DNA from 2 places in the Streptomyces sp. NBC_00016 genome. Region 2 is predicted to be linked to the other one. Evidence: riboswitches for the same ligand, from Rfam matches in the RefSeq annotation. Region 2 holds a riboswitch; the other holds the start of a gene.
The links. Region 2 has a riboswitch for thiamine pyrophosphate ahead of thiO (glycine oxidase ThiO). Riboswitches for the same ligand answer to the same signal wherever they lie in the genome.
Positions count from the first base shown of each region.

Region 1: linked by a shared signal. The riboswitch ahead of OG933_RS13605 (thiamine ABC transporter substrate-binding protein) and the one ahead of thiO (glycine oxidase ThiO) in region 2 are both predicted to bind thiamine pyrophosphate.

Region 1 is NZ_CP108304.1:3,116,982-3,124,310, forward strand. Features, by position in the region: gene OG933_RS13585 (LOG family protein) at 1-555, shown strand, start outside; gene OG933_RS13590 (LAETG motif-containing sortase-dependent surface protein) at 718-1,440, shown strand; gene OG933_RS13595 (ABC transporter ATP-binding protein) at 1,539-2,558, opposite strand; gene OG933_RS13600 (ABC transporter permease) at 2,559-4,229, opposite strand; gene OG933_RS13605 (thiamine ABC transporter substrate-binding protein) at 4,205-5,281, opposite strand; TPP riboswitch at 5,373-5,478, opposite strand; gene rlmN (23S rRNA (adenine(2503)-C(2))-methyltransferase RlmN) at 5,540-6,646, opposite strand; gene OG933_RS13615 (phosphatidate cytidylyltransferase) at 6,807-7,329, opposite strand, start outside.
Region 2 is NZ_CP108304.1:7,151,360-7,158,688, reverse strand. Features, by position in the region: gene OG933_RS31585 (hypothetical protein) at 1-113, opposite strand, end outside; gene metF (methylenetetrahydrofolate reductase [NAD(P)H]) at 170-1,093, opposite strand; gene thiE (thiamine phosphate synthase) at 1,234-1,881, opposite strand; gene OG933_RS31570 (Rv2175c family DNA-binding protein) at 1,959-2,324, opposite strand; gene OG933_RS31565 (NAD(P)/FAD-dependent oxidoreductase) at 2,384-3,631, opposite strand; gene OG933_RS31560 (hypothetical protein) at 3,664-4,014, opposite strand; TPP riboswitch at 4,067-4,177, shown strand; gene thiO (glycine oxidase ThiO) at 4,175-5,341, shown strand; gene thiS (sulfur carrier protein ThiS) at 5,386-5,586, shown strand; gene OG933_RS31545 (thiazole synthase) at 5,590-6,384, shown strand; gene pknB (Stk1 family PASTA domain-containing Ser/Thr kinase) at 6,522-7,329, shown strand, end outside.

The DNA of each region.
Region 1 (7,329 bases), 4.0 Mb from region 2:
GCGACCGGTGGCGGACCCGGCGCGATGGAGGCGGCGAACCTCGGCGCGTACGCGGCGCCCTTCGACGGCGCGATGCTCACGGACGCGCTCCGACTCCTCGCCAAGGCACCGAAGTTCACGCCCTCGATCACCGACTGGGCGACGGCGGCCTTCGAGGTGCGGGCCACATGGCCCGGCGGCGGCCCCTCGGTGGGCATCCCCACCTGGTTCTACGGCCATGAGCCGCCGAACCCGTTCGCCGCGCACCTCGCCAAGTACTTCTCCAACGCCACCCGCGAGGAAGGCCTGTTGGCCCGCTGCACCGCGGGAGTGGTGTTCCTGCCGGGCGCCGCCGGGACCGTACAGGAGATCTTCGACAACGCGACGCCCAACTACTACGGGTCGCGGGGCGAGCCGACGCCGATGGTGCTCGTGGACCGGGAGCACTGGACGCAGCGGCTGCCCGCCTGGCCGCTCTTGCGGTCACTCGCCCGGGAGCGGTCGATGGAGTCCCGTATCGCCCTCGTTGACCGGATCGAGGAGGCTCCGGAGGCGTTGAAACGTCTCGGTGGTTAATAAGCGGGCAAAGCCAGCCGCTCGGAGGGGTCCCCGCATTGACACTTCTTATGGAACGCTTATAGACCTGTGAGTCTGCTGGGGATGGTGACGCACTCGGCTCACCGGGGACGCCATCTTCCCCTCCACCCCCCGCAGTTGCGCTTCCCGTAAAGGACAAACGTGTCCCTTTCCCGCCGTACCGCCGCCCGTTCGGTGCGCATGCTCGGTGTCACCGCCGCCTCCGCCGCCCTGGCGCTCAGCGCCGCCGGCACCGCGCTGGCCTGCGACATCAGCGAGTTCTCCGCCACTGCCGCCTGTGACGGCGCCAAGGGTTCCATCACCGTCACCGACAAGGACCCCACGGGTGTCCCGGCCGAGATCACCGTCTTCCTCGAGAACAACGGCGGCGACCTGAGGCAGGTCGGCACGGCCCAGACCGTCAAGGGTTCGGCCGCCGGCGTGACCATCTCCTTCGCCGAGGCCTGGGAGCCGAACGCCGAGTACCGGATCCACGTCAAGGCCGTCAAGGGCAAGAAGATCCTGGTCGACAAGGACATTCCCGGCAACCTGACCACCCCGTCCAAGGCCTGCGAGGCCGAGGACACGTCCACCCCGTCCACCACCCCCTCCACCACCCCGTCCTCGACGCCGTCGGACAGCACGACCACTGCGCCGCCGGCCGGGACGACCACCCCGTCCCCGTCCGCCTCGGCGAGCGACAGCGCCGCGCCCGCGCCCTCCGCGAGCAACGCCCCGTCGGCCGCGGCCCAGGAGTCCAACCTGGCCGAGACCGGCGCCGGCTCCAACACCGGCCTGATCGTCGGCATCGCGGCGGTCCTGGTCGCCGTCGGCGGTGGCGCGGTGTTCTTCGGTATGCGGCGCCGCGGTTCCAGCAACCGCTGACCCGCCCGTCCGGCCGGTCCGCCGGACGCACCTGTGTGGCCCGCCCCTGTCTCCGGGGGCGGGCCATCCGCATGTCACGCTCCCGCGGGGTGGGCCGGTCAGTCCAGTACGACGGTCTCGGTCGCGTCGAAGGACACTCCCACCACGCCCCCGACCTCCGGCGCGTCCCGCAGCGTGCACGCCGCCTCCAGCCTCGGTGCGCCCTCCGGCTGGAGGTGCACGGCGACATGGGTGCCGCGGAAGGTGCGGGCGGTGACCGTGCAGCGCAGTCCCTCGTCCGCGCCCACCAGGCGCACACCGGCGGGCCGGACGAGCAGCGTGCGCGCCCCCTGCGCCGACCCGGGAGGCACCGGCACCTTGCCCCACGGAGTGACCGCGGCCTCCTCCGTGACGGTCGCCTCCACCACGTTGTCGAAGCCGAGGAAACGCGCCACGAACGCGTCCGCCGGCCGCTGCCACACCTCGAGAGGCGTACCGGACTGGGCGATCCGCCCGTCCCGCATCACCACGACCCGGTCGGCGAGCGCGAACGCCTCGCCCTGGTCGTGGGTGACCGCCAGCACGGTCGTCCCCAACCGGCCGAACAGCTCCCGGAGTTCGACGACCAGGCGCTCCCGCAGCGACCGGTCGAGCTGGCCGAGCGGCTCGTCGAGCATCAGCAGCCGGGGGCGCGGCGCCAGGGCCCGGGCCAGTGCCACCCGCTGCTGTTCCCCACCGGAGAGCGCGGCCACCGCACGGCCCGCCGCGCCCGGAAGCCCCACCAGTTCGAGCAGTTCCGCCACCCGCTCGCCCTGCCGGATCCTGGGCATGCCGTGCATCCGCAGCCCGAAGGCGACGTTGCCGCCCACGTCCCGCTGCGGGAACAGCTGATGGTCCTGGAACATCAGGCCGAGCTCCCGCTTGTGCGCGGGCACCCCCGCCTGGTCGCGTCCGTCGAGCAGCACCCGCCCGGCGTCCAGCGGCTGGAGCCCGGCCACCGCCCGCAGCAACGTCGACTTGCCGCTGCCGCTCGGCCCCAGCACACACACCACCTCGTGCTCGGCCACCGAGAGATCGACGGCGTCGAGCACGGGCCGCCCCCCGAACCGCACGGTGGCGCGCTCCAGTTCCAGCAGCATCTACAACTCCCCCGTCCGGTCGGTCCGCAGTCGCTCCAGCACCAGCAGCGCCACCACGCACACCACCATCAGAATCGTCGAAAGGGCCATCGCCTGGCCGTAGTTCAGCTCGCCGGCCCGCCCGAGCAACCGCGCCACGGCGACCGGCAGCGTCGGGTTGTCGGGCCGCGCGATGAACACCGTCGCCCCGAACTCCCCCAGCGACACCGCGAAGGCGAACCCGGCCGCGACGAGCAGCGCCCGCCACACCAGCGGCAGGTCGACCTCCCGCCACACGCGCCAGGGCGACGCCCCGAGCACGGCCGCCGCCTCACGCAACCGCTGGTCCACCGCCCGCAGCACCGGCAGCATGGTCCGTACGACGAACGGGATGCCGACCAGCGCCTGCGCGAGCGGCACCAGGATCCACGTACCGCGCAGGTCCAGCGGAGGCTCGTCGAGCGCGATCAGGAACCCGAAGCCGACGGTCACCGCGGAGACGCCCAGCGGCAGCATCAGCAACGCGTCGAAGCCGCGGACCAGCCGGCCGGCGTCCCGTCGGGTGAGCGCGGCCGCGGCGAGCCCGCCGACGGCCACGGCGATCGCGGTCGCGGTGACGGCGTACTGCAGCGAGTTGCCGATCGCGTCGATCGGCGGGACCAGGAAGACATTCCCGTCGTCGCTGGTCAACGCCCGGTAGTAGGCGAAGCCGGGCGCGTCGAGCGAGCGCTGCGCCAGCACCGCCAGCGGCAGCACCAGCAGCACGGCGATCGTGCCGAGCACTGCGGCGAGCAGCGCCCACTGCCCGGCGCCGCGCGGCCGCCGCGCCGTCACCGACGCGTCCACCAGCCGCAGCGCGGTCTCGCGCCTGCGTACGGTCCGGGCGTGCACCGCGAGGATCGCGCCGACGGCCAGGAACTGGACGATCGTGAGGACGGCGGCCGTGGACAGGTCGAAGATCTCGGAGGTCTGCCGGTAGATCTCCACCTCGAGGGTGGAGAAGGTGGGGCCGCCGAGGATCTGCACCACGCCGAAGGAGGTGAAGGTGAAGAGGAAGACCATCAGCGCGGCGGCCGCGACCGCGGGCCCCAGGGCGGGCAGGGTGACCGTGCGCCACGCCGTCAGGCGGGACGCACCGAGCATCCGCGCCGCCTCCTCCTGCCGCGGGTCGAGCTGCGACCACAATCCCCCCACCGTCCGTACGACGACCGCGTAGTTGAAGAAGACGTGCGCCAGCAGGATCGCCCACACCGTGGTGTCCAGCCGTACGCCCCACAGGTCGTCGAGCAGTCCACCGCGCCCGACGAGCGCCAGGAACGCCGTGCCGACGACGACCGTCGGCAGCACGAACGGGACGGTGACGACGGCGCGCAGCACCTGCTTGCCCGGGAACTCCAGGCGGGCGAAGACATACGCGGCGGGCAGCGCGACCAGGAGCGTCAGCGCGGTGGAGGCCAGCGCCTGCCAGGTGGTGAACCACAGGACGTGCCGGATGTCGGCCTGCGCGAGCACGTCCCACAGCCGCCCGAAGCGCCAGCCCCCGTCGGAGCCGAGCCCCCGGGCGACGATCGCGGCGACCGGGTAGGCGAAGAAGACCGCGAAGAACGCGACGGGCACGGCCATGAGTCCGAGCCGCGCCGCGTTCCCCGCGCGGGCCGCGCGCCCGGTCACTTCAGTACGAGCGAGGTCCATGACTTGACCCAGTCGTCACGGTTGTCGGCGATCTTCGCCGGGTCCAGCGTCTCGGGGTCCTTGGCCTGCGGGCCGTACTTCGTGAACTCCGCCGGCACCGCGGCCCCCTCCCGCACCGGGTAGACGAACATGTTGAGCGGCATGTCCTGCTGGAACTCCTTGGTGAGCAGGAAGTCGAGGAGCGCCTTGCCGCCCTCGGGGTTGGCTGCGTTGCTCAGCAGACCCGCGTACTCGACCTGGCGGAAGCAGGTGCCGGTGGAGACACCGGTCGGGGCGGTGGTCGGCTTGGGGTCGCCGTAGATCACCTCGGCGGGCGGCGAGGAGGCGTACGAGACGACGAGCGGCCGGTCGGCCCCCGCCTTCTTTCCGCCCGCGGAGCCGGAGAACTCCTCGTTGTAGGCCTGCTCCCAGCCGTCGACCACCTTCACGCCGTTGGCCTTCAGCTTCTTCCAGTAGTCCGCCCAGCCGTCGTCGCCGTACTCGGCCGCCGTGCCCAGCAGGAAGCCGAGGCCGGGCGAGGAGGTGGCGGCGTTCTCGGTGACCAGCAGGTTCTTGTACGCGGGCTTCAGGAGGTCGTCGAAGGAGGCGGGCGGGGTCAGCTTGTGCGCGCTGAAGTACGCCTTGTCGTAGTTGACGCAGATGTCACCGGTGTCGACGGGCGTGACCCGGTGCTTCTTCTGGTCGGCCCGGTACGCGGGCAGGACCTGGTCCGCGCCCTTCGCCTCGTACGACTGGAACAGCCCGTTGTCGAGGGCGCGCGACAGGAGCGTGTTGTCGACGCCGAAGAAGACGTCGCCCTGCGGGTTGTCCTTGGTGAGGATGGCCTTGTTGACGGCCTGACCGGCGTCGCCGTCCTTGAGGACCTTCACCTGGTAGCCGGAACTCTTCTCGAAGTCCGCGAGCACGTTCTTGGAGACGGCCCACGAGTCGTGGCTGACGAGGGTGACGGTCCTGGACTCCGCCGCCGAACCGTCGTCGTCCGACGATCCGCAGGCGGACAGCGTGACGAGGCCGAGGCCGACGGCCGCGGCCACGAACGTCCTGGTGTGCACTGGATTTCCTCCTGGGGTTGACCAGGAAGAGACGCGGCCCTGCCCGGGCACCCGCGGAAGGTTCCGCCGGTGCCCGGGCAGGGCGCAACAGCTTGAGTGATGACCGAACTTCCTACCCAGAATGACCTGGGCAAGGTTCAGAGGGTCTGCGGACTCTCCCGCACTCTCAGCGCTGTGGCGCTCCCCTGTCGGAATATGAAGATGTACTGATACGGACGTACTGATACCCGATACGTCGTACCTGATACCGGGGTCAGACTACCGCTCGGTGGCCGCGAGCTGACCGCACGCCCCGTCGATCTCCTGGCCACGGGTGTCCCGCACCGTGACCGGCACCCCGTGCGCGGCGATCGCCTCGACGAACGCCTTCTCGTCCTCGGGCCGGGATGCCGTCCACTTCGAGCCCGGGGTCGGGTTGAGCGGGATGAGGTTGACGTGCACGGGCTTGCCGCGCAGCAGCCTCCCCAGCCGGTCACCACGCCAGGCCTGGTCGTTGATGTCGCGGATCAGCGCGTACTCGATGGACAGCCGGCGCCCGGACCGCTCGGTGTACTCGAACCCGGCGTCCAGCACCTCGCGCACCTTCCACCGTGTGTTCACGGGGACGAGGGTGTCGCGCAGCTCGTCGTCCGGCGCGTGCAGGGAGATCGCGAGCCGGCACTTGAAGCCCTCGTCGGAGAACCGGTGGATGGCCGGCACCAGCCCGACCGTCGACACGGTGATGCCCCGCTGCGAGATCCCGAGCCCGTCCGGAGCCGGGTCGGTGAGCGCGCGGATGGCGCCGACGACCCGCTTGTAGTTGGCGAGAGGCTCGCCCATCCCCATGAAGACGATGTTGGACAGCCGCGCGGGACCGCCCGGGACATCCCCGTCCCGCAGCGCCCGCATCCCGTCGACGATCTGGTGCACGATCTCGGCGGTGGACAGGTTGCGGTCGAGGCCCGCCTGTCCGGTCGCGCAGAACGGGCAGTTCATCCCGCACCCGGCCTGCGAGCTGATGCACATCGTCACCCGGTCCGGGTAGCGCATCAGCACCGACTCCACGAGCGTGCCGTCGAACAGCCGCCACAGGGTCTTACGGGTGGTCCCCTGGTCCGTCGACAGATGCCGCACGACCGACATCAGGTCCGGCAGCAGCGCCTCACGCAGCTTCTCGCGAGCACCGGCGGGGATGTCGGTCCACTCCGCCGGGTCGTGCGCGTAACGCGCGAAGTAGTGCTGCGACAACTGCTTGGCACGGAACGGCTTCTCCCCGATCTCCGCCACGACCTCCTTCCGCTCGGCGGGCGAGAGGTCGGCGAGATGCCGCGGCGGCTTCTTGGCTCCGCGGGGGGCGACGAAAGTGAGTTCTCCGGGTGCAGGCATAACCCCTCCAGTGTCTCAGATCGAATGCGTGGCCCCGGCTGCGAGCCGTGCGGCGTGGTCGTCGGCGGCCGGGCGCGGAGAACTGCCAGGTCATACGGCGACGGGCCCCCTCCCCGAAGCACAGGGAGAGGGCCCGTACGAGCCGGTCGCGCGGTGCGGGTCAGCCGGAACCCACGAACAGGACGAGCATCAGCCACACCACGGGAGCCGTGGGCAGCAGCGAGTCCAGGCGGTCCATGATGCCCCCGTGGCCCGGGAGCAGCGTGCCCATGTCCTTGATGCCCAGGTCCCGCTTGATCATCGACTCGCCGAGGTCGCCGAGCGTGGCGCTGGCCGCGACGGCGAGGCCGAGCAGCAGACCCTGCCACCAGGTGCCGTCGTCGATCACGAACTGCATCAGCAGCGCGCCGGCGACCATCGCGAACGACACCGCGCCGAGCAGGCCCTCGCGGGTCTTGCCCGGGCTGATGCGCGGAGCGAGCTTGGTCTTGCCGAAGCGCCAGCCGACGGCGTACGCGCCCGTGTCGCTGACGACCGTCAGGACCAGGAACATCATGACGCGGAACGCTCCGTCGTCGGCGGTGAGCATCAGGGCGACGAACGTGGCCAGGAACGGGACGTAGAAGGCCGCGAAGACGCCGGCGGTGACGTCCTTCAGGTAGCCCTCGGGCGGTTCCGTCATC
Region 2 (7,329 bases):
CCGACGAAGGCCAGCAACCGCCAGCGCAGCCGCGCCTTGTACTGCAGCAGAACCTCGCCGAGCAGCCACAGCGCGACAAAGCCAAACGCGATGTAGAGGACCGTCCAGCCCATGTACGCCCCTCTCCCAGTGGCCGCTACGCAGTGTGTCGTATGTGAATGCGACCGGTCTAGGCCTGCGGCGGATGGTGCAGGCCCAGGTTCTCGTAGATTTCCAGCGTCGCCGTGGAGTTGTTGAGCGTGATGAAGTGCAGTCCGGGCACTCCCTCGGCCAGCAGCCGTGCGCAGAACTCCGTGGCGAAGTCGATGCCAATGGAGCGTACAGCGGCCGGATCGTCTTTGGCTGTGAGGATCCGCTCTTTCAGGGCGGCCGGGAAGTGGGCGTTGCTGAGCTTGGGCAGGCTCTCCAGCATCTTCACACTCGTCACCGGCAGGACCTCGGGGATGACCGGAGTCACACAGCCGGCCGCCTCGACGCGGTCGCGCAGCCGCAGATAGGACTCGGGCTCGAAGAACATCTGCGTGATGGCGTAGTCGGCGCCGGCCCGGCACTTGTCGACGAAGTGCGTGACGTCCGTGTCCCAGTCGCCGGAGCGCGGGTGCATCTCGGGGAAGGCCGCGACACCCACGCAGAAGTCGCCCGACTCCTTGATGAGCCGGACGAGTTCGGCTGCGTACGTCAGGCCCTGGGGGTGCGGTACCCACGCGCCCATGGGGTCGCCGGGCGGGTCGCCGCGCACGGCGAGCATGTTGCGGATCCCGGCGTCGGCGTACTGGCCGATGATGTTGCGCAGCTCGGCGATGGAGTGGTCCACGGCGGTGAGGTGCGCGACCGGCGTGAGGGTGGTGTCGCCGACGATCTGCTGGGTCTCCCTGACCGTGGTCGCCCGGGTGGAGCCGCCGGCGCCGTACGTCACCGAGACGAAGTCGGGGGCGACCGCCTCGACCCGGCGCAGCGCGTTCCACAGGCTCCGCTCGCCTTTGGGCGTCTTCGGCGCGTAGAACTCGAACGAGTACGTCGTCTTGCCGGTCGCCAGGATGTCGCGCACGGTGCGCGCGCGGTCCGTCCTGGTGGATGCGGTTCCTAGGGCCATACCCGCAGGTTAGTCAGGGGTGGGCGGTCCCCCAACCCGATGCGGGAAATTTGCCCGGTTTGTCGACTTGTTGTCCACCCCTTGGGACAGCCGTACCAGACATGCCGGCCGTGCCGGAAGTACCGGCCGGGCCGGCCGGATCACGCCTCGCGCAGCCGCTTCGCGAACTCCGCCGCCGCGGCACCCGGGTCGTCCGCGTCCGTGATCGCCCGGACGACGACGACCCGGCGGGCGCCCGCCGTCAGCACCTCGTCCAGGTTGCCGAGGTCGATGCCGCCGATGGCGAACCAGGGACGGTCGGTGCCGAGGGCGGCCGTGTGCCGGACCAGGTCGAGGCCGGGGGCCGGCCGGCCGGGCTTGGTGGGGGTGGGCCAGCACGGGCCGGTGCAGAAGTAGTCGACACCCTCCTGGACGGCGGCGGCCCCGGCCTCCGCCTCCGAGTGCGTGGAGCGGCCGACGAGGACCTCGTCGCCGAGGATCGCGCGGGCCGCGGGGACCGGCAGGTCGCCCTGGCCGAGGTGGAGCACGTCGGCGGCGGCCGCATGGGCGACGTCCGCGCGGTCGTTGACCGCGAGCAGCTTGCCGTGCCGGGCGCAGGCGTCGGCGAACACCTCGAGGTGCTCCAGTTCCTCGGCCGCCTCGATGCCCTTGTCGCGCAGCTGGACGATGTCGACACCGCCCGCGAGGACCGCGTCCAGGAACTCCGGGAGGTCCCCCTGGCGGGTGCGGGCGTCCGTGCAGAGGTACAGCAGGGCGCCGGCCAGGCCGGTGCGGGCGGTGTCGGGCATACGAAGGTCCCCCCAGTGCGGTGGCGTACGGGAGCGGGCGCCCCCGTACGCCGCGTGTGTCGGTCCGAATACGCGGGTCAGACGGCGAGCGCCTGGGCGCGGCGCTTCACCTCCGTGCCGCGATTCTCACTCAGGGCCTGCGCGGGGGTGCCGGGCAGGCTCGGGTCGGGGGTGAAGAGCCACTCGAGCATCTCTTCGTCCTTGAAGCCGTCGTCCCGCAGCAGGGTCAGGGTCCCGACCAGGCCCTTCACCACCTTGTCCTCGTCGATGAAGGCGGCGGGGATGTGCAGCGCGCGGTTCTCGCCTCGGCGTACGGCGATGAGCTGTCCGTCCTTGATCAGCTGCCGGACGCGGATCACGTCGACATCGAGCATCTCCGCGATGTCGGGCACGGTGAGCCAGGCGGGGACGAGAGCATCGGTCTTTGCGTCAATCTCGGTCACGGGAACAAGCCTGCCATCTGCCGCTGACAGTCGGAAACCGGGCCGGTCCGACCAGGTGCTCAGGCCGCCGCCGTCGCCGCCTTCAAAGGCCTCGCCGGGTCCGTGAGGAGCCGGGGGTTCATGGGTGTGCCCGCCTGGATCAGCCGCTTGCCCTGGGCGAGGTCGCGTGCCCGGCCCACGGCCAGCAGGGCGACCAGCCGGTCCCCGCGCAGCCAGCACACCGACCAGGCGGGTCCCGACGGGTCGCCGCGCCACAGCACGCGGTCGGCGTCGGCGTGGTGTCCGGCGTACTGGACGAAGCGGCCGAACTGCTCGGACCAGAAGTACGGGACGGGGTCGTAGACGGCCAGGGGTTCGTCGGTGGCGGCGCCGACGATGTTCGTCGCGACCGTGCGCGGTCCCTGGAGGGCGTTGTCCCAGTGATGCACGAGGAGCCGCTCGCCGTACCGCCCCGAAGGGAAGGAGGCGCAGTCGCCGACCGCGTACACATCGGGCACGGAGGTCCGCAGATGGACGTCGGCCACGACCTCACGGTGGGCGCCGAGCGCGACGCCGGAGCCGGCCAGCCATGCGGTGGCGGGGCGGGCGCCGATGCCCACCACGACGGCGCCTGCGGGCAGCCGGGAGCCGTCTTCCAGGACGACCGCACCTGGCTCGACGCGCTCCACGCGCGCGTGGGTGCGCAGCTCGATGCCGCTGTCGGCGTACCAGGCGGCCATCGGGGCGGCGACCTCGGCGGGCAGGGCCCCGGCCAGCGGCCGGCCGGCGGCCTCGACGACGGTGACCGCGCAGCCGGCCTCCCGCGCGGCCGTGGCGAACTCGGCGCCGATCCAGCCGGCGCCGACGACCACGATGTCGTGCTGCCGGGCGAGTACGGGCCGCAGCCGTTCGGCGTCGTCCAGGGTGCGCAGCAGGTGCACGCCGGGCACGCCCTCGGCGCCGGGCAGCCGGATCGGTTCGGCGCCGGTGGCGAGGACGAGGACGTCGTAGGGGACGGGCCCGGCCTCGGTGTCCAGCTCGTGGTCGGCGGGGCGAAGGCCGCCGACCTCGCGGCCTAGCACCAGCTCGATGCCGAGGCCCTCGAAGTCGACGTCGAAGGCGGAGCCCTCGGCGTTGCCGAGCAGGACGGCCTTGGACAGCGGGGGCCGGTCGTAGGGCTGGTGGGGCTCCGCGCCGATCAGCGTCACCCTGCCGTCGAAGCCCTGTTCACGTAGGGCCACGGCGGTCTGCACCCCGGCCATGCCCGCGCCGACGACCACCACGCGCCGCCCGGACGGACCGCCTTCTTCCTGCCTCTGCTCGCTCACCTGATCACCTTAGGCGGCTGACGAATCGTCAGTCAGCCGTCGTGCGCCGTGACCTGCTCCACAACGCTGGTGCCGCTGCCCTCCTGCGACTCCCACGCCCAGCTCTCCTCGAGCCGCACCCGTCCGTCGCCAAGCTCCACGACCGTCGAGACGCAGTGCCCCGAGGACGTCGTCCCGTCGTGCTTGAGCTGTACGTACCGGAAGTCGAGCCGGTCCCCTTCCCGGGTACCCACCAGATGCCCGCGTACGACGTCACCGCCCGCGTACTCCGCCCAGATCTCGCCGCCGCGCTCGTGGTACGTGAAGCGGGTTCGGGTGCCGACCTGGCCCGGGGCCTGGTCGGCGACGGGCGCGAGGACGAGGCCGTCCAACGAGCGGGGCATGACGAAAGGCTCCCTTACAGAGGCGCCGGACCACGGGCTAGGGTGGCCAACCTAGAGCACACGCGGGAGTCCGGACGCACCGGGCTGAGAGGGAGGCTGGCGGCCTCCGACCGTCGAACCTGATCCGGGTCATGCCGGCGAAGGGAGGGGCTGGACGCCCATGTCGTCTCCACGTACGTCAGACGTCCTCGTCATCGGGGGCGGGATCATCGGGCTGGTCACGGCCTGGCGGGCCGCGCAGCGCGGCTTCGCCACGGCGGTGGTCGACCCGGCACCGGGCGGCGGGGCCGCCCAGGTGGCGGCCGGGATGCTGGCCGCCGTCACGGAACTGCACCACGGCGAGCAGACCCTGCTCGGCCTCAACCTGGCCTCCGCCCGCCGCTATCCGGAGTTCGCGGCCGAGCTGACGGAGCTGACCGGGCACGACCTCGGCTACCGGCGCTGCGGCACGCTCGCGGTCGCGCTGGACTCCGACGACCGCGCCCATCTGCGCGAACTGCACGCACTTCAGCAGCAGTCGGGGCTGGAGTCGGAGTGGCTGTCCGGGCGGGAGTGCCGGCGCCTGGAGCCGCTGCTGGCGCCCGGGGCGCGGGGCGGGCTGCGGGTCGACGGCGACCACCAGATCGACCCGCGGCGGCTGACCGCGGCGCTGGTGGCCGCGTGCGAGCGGGCCGGGGTGGCCTTCCACCGCGTACGGGCCGAGCGGCTGTCCGTCGTGGGCGAGCGTGCCACGGGGGTCGTCACGCCGGACGGTACGGCCCTGGAGGCGGGGCAGGTGGTGCTCGCCGGCGGCAGCCTGAGCGGTCGGCTCGCGGGGGTGCCGCAGGACGTGCTGCCCCCCGTACGGCCGGTGAAGGGCCAGGTGCTGCGGCTGACCGTGCCGCCGCGGTACGCGCCGTTCCTGAGCCGGACCGTGCGGGCCGTGGTGCGCGGCAGCCAGGTCTATCTGGTCCCCCGGGAGAACGGCGAGCTGGTCGTGGGCGCCACCAGCGAGGAGCTGGGCTGGGACACCACGGTGACGGCGGGGGGCGTGTACGAGTTGCTGCGCGACGCCCATGAGCTGGTCCCCGGGATCACCGAGCTGCCGCTCACGGAGACGCGCGCGGGGCTGCGGCCCGGGTCCCCGGACAACGCGCCGCTGCTCGGGCCGACGGCGCTGGCGGGGTTGCTGCTGGCCACCGGCCACTACCGCAACGGCGTGCTGCTGACGCCGGTGACGGGTGACGCGATGGCGCACGCCCTGGCCACCGGGGAGCTCCCGGACGAGGCCCGTCCCTTCACGCCCCGGCGCTTCGGCGCCGCCGCACTCTCGGAGCAGCCCGCATGAACGCCCAGGAGAACGCCCGGGGGAACGCCCGGGAGAACGCCCCCGTGCAGGTCTCGGTGAACGGAGAGCGGCGCGAGTTCGCCGCCGGTACGGCCCTCGACAGCGTCGTACGGTCCCTGACGCCGGCGCCCTCCGGAGTGGCCGCCGCGCTCAACGAGACCGTCGTCCCGCGCGCGCAGTGGCCGTCCACGGCGCTGCGCGACGGTGACCGGGTGGAAGTCCTCACCGCGGTCCAGGGGGGCTGAGCCATGGCCGACGATCCCTTCGTCCTCGCAGGCAGGTCCTTCTCGTCCCGTCTGATCATGGGCACGGGGGGTGCGCCCAGCCTGGAGGTGCTGGAGCGGGCGCTGGTGGCGTCCGGGACCGAGCTGACGACGGTCGCGATGCGCCGGGTGGACCCCTCGGTGCACGGTTCCGTGCTGTCGGTGCTGGAGCGGCTCGGTATCCGGGTGCTGCCGAACACGGCGGGCTGTTTCACCGCCGGGGAGGCCGTGCTGACGGCCCGGCTCGCGCGGGAGGCGCTGGGCACCGATCTGATCAAGCTGGAGGTCGTCGCCGACGAGCGCACGCTGCTGCCGGACCCGATCGAGCTGCTGGAGGCGGCGGAGACGCTGGTGGACGACGGGTTCACGGTGCTGCCGTACACGAACGACGATCCGGTGCTGGCCAGGAAGCTGGAGGACGTGGGATGCGCGGCGGTGATGCCGCTGGGCTCGCCGATCGGCTCCGGGCTGGGCATTCGCAACCCGCACAACTTCCGGCTGATCGTCGAGCACGCGCGTGTGCCGGTGATCCTGGACGCGGGGGCGGGCACCGCCTCGGACGTGGCGCTGGCGATGGAGCTGGGGTGCGCCGGGGTGATGCTGGCGTCGGCGGTGACGCGGGCGCGCGACCCCGAGCGGATGGCGTCGGCCATGCGGGCCGGCGTCGAGGCGGGAAGGCTGGCCCGGCTCGCCGGACGGATCCCGCCCCGCTACTTCGCGGAGGCGTCCTCGCCCGTGGAGGGCCGGGCCGTGCTGGACCCCGAGCGCCCCGCGTTCTGACCTCCGCCGCGCTACCGTCCGGTCTCCGGATACGGGAGTCGCGGGACCCGTGGGTTGCGTCACAGGTCGGCTCCAGTCGCGCTGCGATCGCGGTGGAACCGGCGGAGGTGTCAGCGGCGGCTCGTACACTCACCTGCGTGGACACGACCCTTCAGGACCCTCTGGTCGGGCAGCTGCTCGACGGCCGGTATCGCGTAGAGGCGCGGATCGCGGTCGGCGGGATGGCCACGGTCTACCGGGCCGTGGACACCCGCCTGGACCGCGTGCTCGCGCTCAAGGTGATGCACCCGGCGCTCGCCGCCGACGGGGCGTTCGTCGAGCGGTTCATCCGGGAGGCGAAGTCGGTCGCCCGGCTCGCCCACCCGAATGTCGTTCAGGTGTTCGATCAGGGTGCCGATGGGTCGTACGTCTATCTCGCCATGGAGTACATCGCCGGATGCACGCTGCGCGACGTGCTGCGCGAGCGCGGGGCGCTCCAGCCGCGGGCCGCGCTCGACATCCTGGAGCCCGTGCTGGCCGCGCTCGGCGCCGCGCACCGGGCCGGGTTCGTGCACCGGGACATGAAGCCCGAGAACGTCCTCATAGGGGACGACGGGCGGGTCAAGGTCGCGGACTTCGGGCTGGTGCGGTCCGTCGACACCGTGACCAGCACCACGGGAGCCGTGCTCGGCACCGTCGCCTATCTCGCCCCCGAGCAGATCGAGCAGCCCGGCGCCGCCGACCCCCGCGTCGACGTGTACGCGTGCGGGGTGGTGCTCTACGAGATGCTCACCGGTGAGAAACCTCACGACGGCGACTCCCCCGCGATCGTGCTCTACAAGCACCTCCACGAGGACGTCCCGCCGCCGTCGGCCCTCGTCCCCGGGATGGCCTTCGAGCTGGACGAGCTCGTGGCGTCGGCCACCGCCCGCACCCCCGACGTCCGGCCGTACGACGCCGTCGCGC